Regions from separate parts of the Acetobacterium sp. KB-1 genome, predicted to be linked through region 2. Evidence: riboswitches for the same ligand, from Rfam matches in the RefSeq annotation. Region 2 holds a riboswitch; the other holds the start of a gene.
The links. Region 2 has a riboswitch for cyclic di-GMP ahead of DOZ58_RS01070 (nucleotide sugar dehydrogenase). Riboswitches for the same ligand answer to the same signal wherever they lie in the genome.
Positions count from the first base shown of each region.

Region 1: linked by a shared signal. The riboswitch ahead of DOZ58_RS06625 (bifunctional diguanylate cyclase/phosphodiesterase) and the one ahead of DOZ58_RS01070 (nucleotide sugar dehydrogenase) in region 2 are both predicted to bind cyclic di-GMP.

Region 1 covers NZ_CP030040.1:1,438,103-1,442,538, forward strand. The annotation lists gene DOZ58_RS06620 (LiaF domain-containing protein) at 11-469, shown strand; gene DOZ58_RS06625 (bifunctional diguanylate cyclase/phosphodiesterase) at 539-2,035, opposite strand; cyclic di-GMP riboswitch class I at 2,063-2,138, opposite strand; gene DOZ58_RS06630 (glucose-6-phosphate isomerase) at 2,324-3,661, opposite strand; gene DOZ58_RS06635 (aldo/keto reductase) at 3,860-4,436, shown strand, end outside.
Region 2 covers NZ_CP030040.1:222,763-227,198, forward strand. The annotation lists gene dtd (D-aminoacyl-tRNA deacylase) at 1-21, shown strand, start outside; gene DOZ58_RS01060 (MBL fold metallo-hydrolase) at 41-670, shown strand; gene hemZ (coproporphyrinogen dehydrogenase HemZ) at 678-2,129, shown strand; cyclic di-GMP riboswitch class I at 2,306-2,400, shown strand; gene DOZ58_RS01070 (nucleotide sugar dehydrogenase) at 2,480-3,799, shown strand; gene DOZ58_RS01075 (polysaccharide deacetylase family protein) at 3,816-4,436, shown strand, end outside.

The DNA.
Region 1 (4,436 bases), 1.2 Mb from region 2:
AGGAAAGACCATGAAAATTAAAAAGCTACTCATCGGAACAGGTGTTGTTTTTGCAACTGGGATCGCCCTTTATCATGCTTGCGTGATCAAAAAAGGCAAGGAATTTGAAGCGAGCCTTGACAACAGTGCTGACTCCTTGGATGAAACCGTTCTGTACGGCGGAAAAATGAAAGATTATCGGGATCAGACCATGCAGGATACAAAAATCGGAGCTTTCTTTGGCGGCATGCAGCTTGACTTTTCAGATGTCGTTACTAAAAAAGACCATTATCGCATGGATATCAGTATCATCAGCGGCGGTCTGAACATCATCGTTCCCGATAATTTTAAATTAAAAATTGTTGATACCTGTAAATTTGGCGGCATTGCCGACAATACGGTTTGTGTGGACCCCGATCATTCGGTAGCTCTTTCCGTTTTTGCCGATATCACCTGTGGTGGTCTTAATTTCGAAAATGCATCCGAGTAAGAACATTTTTTTGTAAAACACTTTCTTAACATCAATAAAACGCCAACACCTCAAAAAACTGAAATCAGCCTAAGCCGATTTCAGTTTTTTATTGACAAAATCTTCAAATTCAATGACATTCATGGGTTTGGCATAAAAGAAACCCTGAGCAATATCGCAACCTTTTTCTTTTAAGAAATCGACCTGTTCCTGAGTCTCAACCCCTTCGGCAACCGTGATCAGATCTAAATCCTTAGCCATATTCAACATACTGGTAATAATCTTTTTTCCCCGCGCATTATCTTCGGTAAAAAAAGCTTTATCGAGCTTTAAAATATCTGCCGGCAGATTTTTAAGGGTATTGAGCGATGAATAGGCTCGTCCAAAGTCATCAATCGAAATATGAAACCCGGAAGCCTTTAAATGGTTCATAATCGCAACCATCTGATTTTCATTGTCAAAAACAGTTCCTTCCGTTAATTCAATTTCAATCATCTTCGGATCGATGTGATAGCGATTGGCAATGGCCAGCAATTCCTCCGGCAATAACGTATTTTCCAGGTGGAGCCGGGAAAAATTAACCGAAATAATCATATTTGTCAGTTGATCCATTTCCTTTTTCCATTTTTGCAGCAGTTTACACACTTCTTCAAACATATAGGTATCGATTTTTTTCACAAACCCATTTTTCTCGAACAGGGGAATAAAATCATTGGGCGGCAAGATGCCCCGTTTAGGATCATTCCACCGCACCAACGCCTCTGCGCCGATTATGTGCTCATCTGAAAACAAATACTTAGGCTGAAGATATACTTCAAACTCACGATTACGCAAGGCCATTTCCATTCTATTTTCAATCGCGTTCTCAATCATCATGCTGTGACGCATCCCGTCATCATAAAAGGCGTAACTCACCTGGGAGTTATCCTTTATCGAACGTTTGGCCATATTGGCCCGATCGCTAAGGGTATGGATATCCCTGTCTTCCTCAATGAGATAAATGCCCATCGAAATACCAATGATAAACTTGGGAGAATAGCCACTAATCTCGTGAATCAGTTTTTCGACCCGCTGAGAAAACTGCCCGTAACCTTTATATTTCATTAAAACACTAAAATTGTCGGTTGCGATTCTCGAAAACAACTCATTTGTTTCAAGGTGTTCTTCTAAAATCCGGGCAATTGCCGTCAGAACCTCATTACCTGTCTGATCGCCGTATAAATCATTGATCGCCTTGAACTTATCGACATCAAAAATGATCATGGCATAGGGTTGGGTCTGGTCTTTTTTAACGAGCGTTTCGACGTCGCGTTTAAACTTGATCCAATTGGGACAGCCCGTCAAAAAGTCAACATCCTGCATCCGCTTTAATTTTAAGATTTCTTTCTTAAGCTTGAAAACAAAATAATTGCTGGTCAGGCTGATAAAAAAAATGCCTATAAACGAAAAACTATAAAACAGAATACCAAAAATCGCCTGATCAGAAAGCTGAAAAAAAGAAACTGAGTGAACTATAAAAACCATCATGACCAAAAAAAACAACGCAAAGCTGAGGATTAATAACTTTTTTTCGTTATAAGTCTTCACCGCTACCTCCTAAATTGTCAAATCTAATTGAGTAACTGGCTAACTTATAAAAGTCCCTTTAGCTTTGCGTCACTATTTCACAACAGTTTTGCCCTTTAATTCCGTATTTTTTCTATTCCAACTGCAAATTTCATAAATTATGCTTCTTAATCTGCAGAGGTTATAGATATTTTGTATTAGATTTTTCGATATTGTATCATAATTGTAACATTATGTCTTGCGTTCCTTGTTAAACTTTTTTTACTTTATTTTCACTCTGCCGCATTTAAACAAAATAACTTGACCGCCTTAAAAACGTTTTTCCAGTTCTTTTGTCAACTCTTCATATCCCGGTTTATGGAGTAGCGCAAACATATTTTTCTTATACGCTTCTACCCCTGGTTGATCAAAGGGATTTACCCCTAACAGATAGCCGTTTAAACCACAGGCCTTCTTGAAAAAGTAAATCAGCTTGCCAATGTGAAAAGCATCCAGTTTTTTTAGATGAATAACCCCATTCGGGACGCCGCCATCTACATGTGCCAATAATGTCCCCATAAAGGCTTTTTCATTCACCGCATCGATTTCCCAACCGGTCAGGTAATTGAGTCCTTCGAGGTTTTTTTCATCGTTAAAAACTTTGATATCCGATTGATCATCGTCAATGACAATCACCGTCTCAAAATGATTCTTCGGGCCATCCTGGATCATTTGGCCCAGCGAGTGAAGGTCTGTGGAAAAATGAACCGAGGCCGGGAAGAGACCCTTGCCATCTTTTCCGTCACTTTCACCAAATAATTGTTTCCACCACTCAGCCAGATACTCCAGCGAGGGATCGTAATCGACTAAAATTTCAATATTTTTACCCCGATTATAAAGAACATTCCGATACAACGCATATTGAAAACAGGGGTTTTTTTCAAACTCTGGTTTATTATAATCCTCATAACCGGATCTTCCCCCCTCCATCAACGCATCAATATCAATTCCAGCCGCAGCGATGGGAAGCAAACCGACCGCGGTATAAACCGAGTAACGCCCGCCCACATCATCGGGAATTACAAAGGTCTCATAGCCTTCTTCGTCGGCCATAAACTTTAGTGCCCCTTTAGCCTGATCCGTTGTGACAAAAATGCGTTCCTTCGCTTCATCTTTGCCATATTTTTCTTCCAGAAATTTCTTAAAAAAGCGGAACGCCATCGCGGGTTCCGTGGTTGTACCGGATTTTGAAATCACATTGACACAGACTTCCTGATCCTTTAGTAACGCCAACAGATTTTCTAAATATTTTCCGCTGATATTCTGTCCGGCAAAATAAATTTTAGGTGCCTTTCGCATGCCTCGTGGTTCTTCATTATAAAAAGGACTGGTCAATGCCGATATCACTGCCTTGGAACCCAGGTAAGATCCCCCGATACCAATAACAACCAAGGCATCACAGCGCTCCTTAATTTTTTTTGCCGCCGCTTTGATGCGGGCAAATTCGTCATGATCATATTTTACCGGATAGTCAACCCAACCAAGGAATTCATTACCGACCCCGGTTTTATTCATTAATTGATCATTGACCGTCGTTAACTGGTCAAACCGACTTTCAAATTCACTGGCGTCTATATTTGCATAAGAGAAATCGAACTGAATACTCATTTCTTTACCTTCTTTCTAATACGATTGAGATGTATTTTCATTTTACTACATTACGGAATAGCGTGTCAAATGATGTCTCTCCGTCATTCTGAAAGAATGTTGAAATTTGGCGAATCTTCTGTCATCACCTTCATAAGAGGTGACTTTTTTTATTTGATATGTTAAAATAAGCAAAATCAAGAAAAGAAGAGGTGTAAAATGGAAACGCGACTATTGGGAAGAACCGGATTAGAAGTGTCCCTTATTGGGTTTGGTGGTATTCCAATTCAACGCTGTAACCAATGGGAAGTCGATGAGATCATTGAAAACCTGATTGAAGAAGGCGTCAATTTCATTGACACAGCCAGAGCTTACACAAATAGTGAAAAAATGATTGGGGAAGCCCTTAAACAATGGGGTCGGGAACATTTTTTTCTGGCCACCAAAACGCCGCAGCTTCGCTACGATGATGTCATCGCCGATGTAAAAGCCAGTCTTTGCGATCTCCAAACCGATTCCATCGATCTCTACCAGTTTCATAATGCCAAAACCATGGCCGCCTATGAAACCATCATGGGGCCGGGGGGCGGTTATGACGCATTGGCCGACTGTAAAAAACAGGGATTGATTAAACATATCGGGATCACCTCTCACAGTTATGAGGTGTTAGAACGGGCACTGGAAGATGATCGTTTTGAAACCATTCAGTTTCCCTATAATATCGTTGAAAACCGTGGCGCCCCTCTTTTTGAAAAAGCAAAGCTTAGCAATGTGGGGGTCATCATTATGAAACCGC
Region 2 (4,436 bases):
GACAGTGAAAAGAAATTTTAGATAAATTAGGGAGAAACAGATGAAAGTAATAAAAAAATCCCTGGGACAGATGGGAACGAACTGCTATGTGGTCTGGGATGAAAAAACGTTGGAAGCAGCAGTCATTGATCCCGGGTTTGAGGATCAGCGGATATCTGATATCATTAATGAAAACAAACTGAAGGTGAATTATATTTTGCTGACTCACGGTCATTTTGACCATCTTGGTGGTGTCAATCAGATTAAAAAGTTAACCGGTGCCAAGGTTCTCATTCATGAAAATGATGCTGATTGTCTTATTGATCCGCGACGTAACCTTTCGGTTCTGGCAGGCATGTCGATGATATTGGAACCGGCTGATGGTTTTTTAAATGAAAATGAGACCATTACCTTAGGTAATATTGCTTTCCGGGTGATTCATACACCAGGCCACTCAAAGGGCGGTATCTGTCTTCTGGCAGAGGATCAGCTTTTTGCCGGAGATACCCTTTTTAATACCTCCATTGGTCGGACTGACTTTGCCGATGGTGATTTGAATGAATTGCTAAATGGAATTAAATCAAAATTGTTTGTTCTGGACGATGCAACCACTGTATTGCCGGGACATGGCGAGAATACGACCATTGGGTACGAAAAAACGAACAATCCTTTTTTAAAGGGGCGTTTTTAGAGAGCCGATGAGAGTACTTCGCTTTGATTTAGAACGACCGGAATTGGAGTATTATTTCCACGAATTATATCAGGCCTTTGACCCAGGCGTAAAAAACGTCGTATCGGGAGCTGCTGATGGTGTATTATCTCAAAGAAAGCGGGGGAATCAAGTCATTCTGACCCTGACATGGGACGATGGAAAAACATTAACTCGGGCCTTTCAAGTTAATAACAGTGATGATCCTCTTGAAAATAGTATTTACAAGGGGTTTCTTTATGATTTTTTATCTGAGTATTTTGACAGGCAGCTGCAGTGGGGAACATTAACAGGAATCAAACCCGTTAAAATGGTGCAAAAGTATGTAAAACAAGGGTGGAGTCCAACAGAAATCAACAATCGATTCAGAAAATACTATCGGGTCAGTCGTGACCGCACGGACTTATTGATGCGGATTGCAAAAAAACAAGCTGATTTTATTCCCGCTGTACAAGCGTGTGCAAATTCTCACCTGATTAGTCTATATGTGGGGATTCCGCTTTGTCCGTCCAAATGCGATTATTGCTCCTTTGTATCCACGATCGTCGACAAAAAGGGTGAAAATCTTGAACAGTACTTTGATCATTTGCTTGTTGAAATAAAAAAAACTGGCGAAATACTAAGCGCTTCAGATTTACGGATTGATACTTTATATATTGGTGGTGGAACGCCGACGGTGTTAAGCGCCATTCAGTTGGATGCGCTGATGTCATCGTTGGAAGAATCCCTTGATTTATCCCATCTCAGAGAATATACCTTAGAAGCAGGGCGACCAGAAACCATTAACCGAGATAAGCTAAAGGTTGCAAAAGATCATGGCGTGGAGCGGCTTTGTCTCAATCCCCAATCGATGAATCCGCAAACGTTGCAAAGTGTGGGAAGACCATGGGAAGCCGGACTGATCGAGAAACAGGTAGCACTCGTCAAATCCTTCGGCTTTAAAACCTTGAACATGGATCTGATTGTGGGATTGGGAAATGAAACACCGGATGATTTTTTACGATCACTGGACGCTGTTATTGCACTTGCACCAGAAAATATAACGATCCATAATCTATCGATTAAAAAGGGCTCCAGAATCAAAGATCAAAACGGGATTGTCGTTAAAGAGGGCTATGGTGAAGGCTTTTATCAGGCGGTGAAGAGCCGTTTAAGTGGTGAAGGTTTTGAACCCTATTATCTGTATCGTTTAAAATACACCAGAGATAACAGTGAGAATACGGGGTATGCAAAGCCGGGACATGAAGGGATTTATAATATTCTGATGATGGCTGAATGCCAGTCTACTATCGGTATCGGAGCCGGAGCAACGGGAAACCTCTATGATCCAGTTACCGATAATATCAGAAAGGTCTTTACGGTTAAGGACGTGAGGACTTATAATGAACGGTTTGAGGAGATTGTGGAGAAGAAGTGTGAAGCTTATAAACAAACACTTTAAACGGGTTTGACAAATTAAGATGTTTACTAACGGTTAAAGAATAATAGGCTGTAATTTCCTAAATAGTAACGGAAAAAGATATTTTGTAATGTAGTTGTAATATTATTCAAAATTATATTGACAATTTGTAAATGCTCATGCTATTATTAATTGCTCCAAGAATTGCATAGTGTGATATTAAGTAAAGGCAAACTTAACGAAAGTTGAAGACGCAAAGCATAGAGTCTAAAGTCGCATGTAATTGTGCGACTATGATAGTCTAGCTACCATAATTATGGTAGCTTTTTTTTTGTTCGCAATTGTTATTTGCAGCAGTTTAAGTCTATTACAAATATATGAAAGAGGTATTTATGGGCATATTTGAGGAAATTTGTCAAAAGAAGGAGAAAATTCTTGTTGTTGGCCTTGGTTACGTAGGAATCCCCTTGGCGATTGGATTTTCGGAGAAGGTTGATGTTATCGGCTTTGATATTGATAAAACTAAAATTGACAAGTATAAAAACGGAATTGACCCGACAAATGAAGTCGGAAATGAGCGAATAAAAAAGACAGCATTAGATTTTACATGTGACGAAAAATGTATTGCAAATGCTAAATTCATTATTATTACAGTTCCAACACCAATTTTTCAAGATAAAAGGCCAGATCTAAATCCGGTGATTGAGGCAAGTAAAATGGTTGGTAGATATATGAAGAAAGATACCATAATTGTCTTTGAGTCTACAGTTTATCCGGGAGTTACCGAAGATATCTGTATACCAATATTACAACAGGAATCAGGCTTGATTCCGGGAATTGACTTTTCAGTCGGTTATTCGCCTGAACGAATCAACCCGGGAGATAAGCAACATCGACTAAAAAACATACCCAAAATTGTTGCTGGATTAGATATTGAAACGCGCCAAATAATTGCTAATGTATATCGATTGGTAGTGGAAGCAGATATTTTTGAGGCTGAATCTATCAAGGTAGCAGAAGCGGCTAAAATTGCTGAAAATGCACAAAGAGATATAAATATTGCATTTATGAATGAATTAGCAATGATCTTTGATCATATGAATATAAATACTGAGGACGTCATCAAAGCAATGAACACAAAATGGAATGCACTGAATTTTTACCCTGGCCTAGTTGGGGGGCATTGTATTGGCATAGATCCATATTATTTTATATATGAAGCAGAAAAACTTGGCTATAATTCACAAATTATATCTGCTGGAAGAAGAATCAATGATGATATGAGCAAGTTTGTTGTTGAAGCAGTATTTAGACAATTAATTAAAGCGGATATTAGTATCAAAGAGACAAATATCTATGTTTTAGGTATTACGTTTAAAGAGAATTGCAAAGATTTAAGAAACTCAAAAGTATGGGATATTATTGAATTATTAAAAGGGTATTATTTAAATCCAATGATATGCGATCCAACTGCAGATAAGGAAGAAGTATATAAAGAGTATCAATGTTGTTTGGTTGATGTTGATCAGATAAGTGATGCTGATTGTATTGTTTTCGCAGTTGCACATGATGATTTTAAGTGTCTTTCCCTGAATGAAGTTAAAAAGATGTATCGCAAAATTGAAACTGCTGGTAAAGTATTGATTGATATAAAAAGTATATTCAATAAAAAAGAGGCTGAAAACTTTGGCTTTCAGTATTGGAATCTGTAGATAAAGGGGATTGAGTTTGAAAAGCTTTCGAAATGTTGGAAATGGGATTAAAATCATAAGTGTAGCAGTTTTCCTGATCTTATTACTTACCTTAGTATTTTACTTTCTTTTTAAAGATTCAAGTACTCTGATAAGTGAAATGATCGTAAATAAAATTCAGTATGATGCTTCAAAAGAGATTGATGACGCTTTAACCAGATTAAGCAATGATCGTCAGAAAGCCGACATTATAGTAGGTACAGAAACAAATAATGGTGTCATAGCACTAACCTTTGACGGTCTTTCAGACCGGGAAACAATGGATAAAATTATTGTTTTACTGAATGAAAATAAAATGAATGGAACATTTTTTGTTTCGGGAATAGAAGCTGCAGAAGATGGTGAAGCTGTGAAGAATATTGTTACAAATAATCAAATGGTTGGTAACTACACACTTTCCGGATCAAAAGACATTATGAATCTTTCACAGCAGGAACAGATTGAAGATTTATGCAGGGCTAACCTAGTCTTGAAGAGCATATTGGGAATTACTCCAACTTTACTGAAATGCAATACAACACATTATGGTGATTCAATCCTTGAATCAGCATATGCAAGTAATTTGAATAAGGTTGTTTTATCGAATCAGTACCTTAGC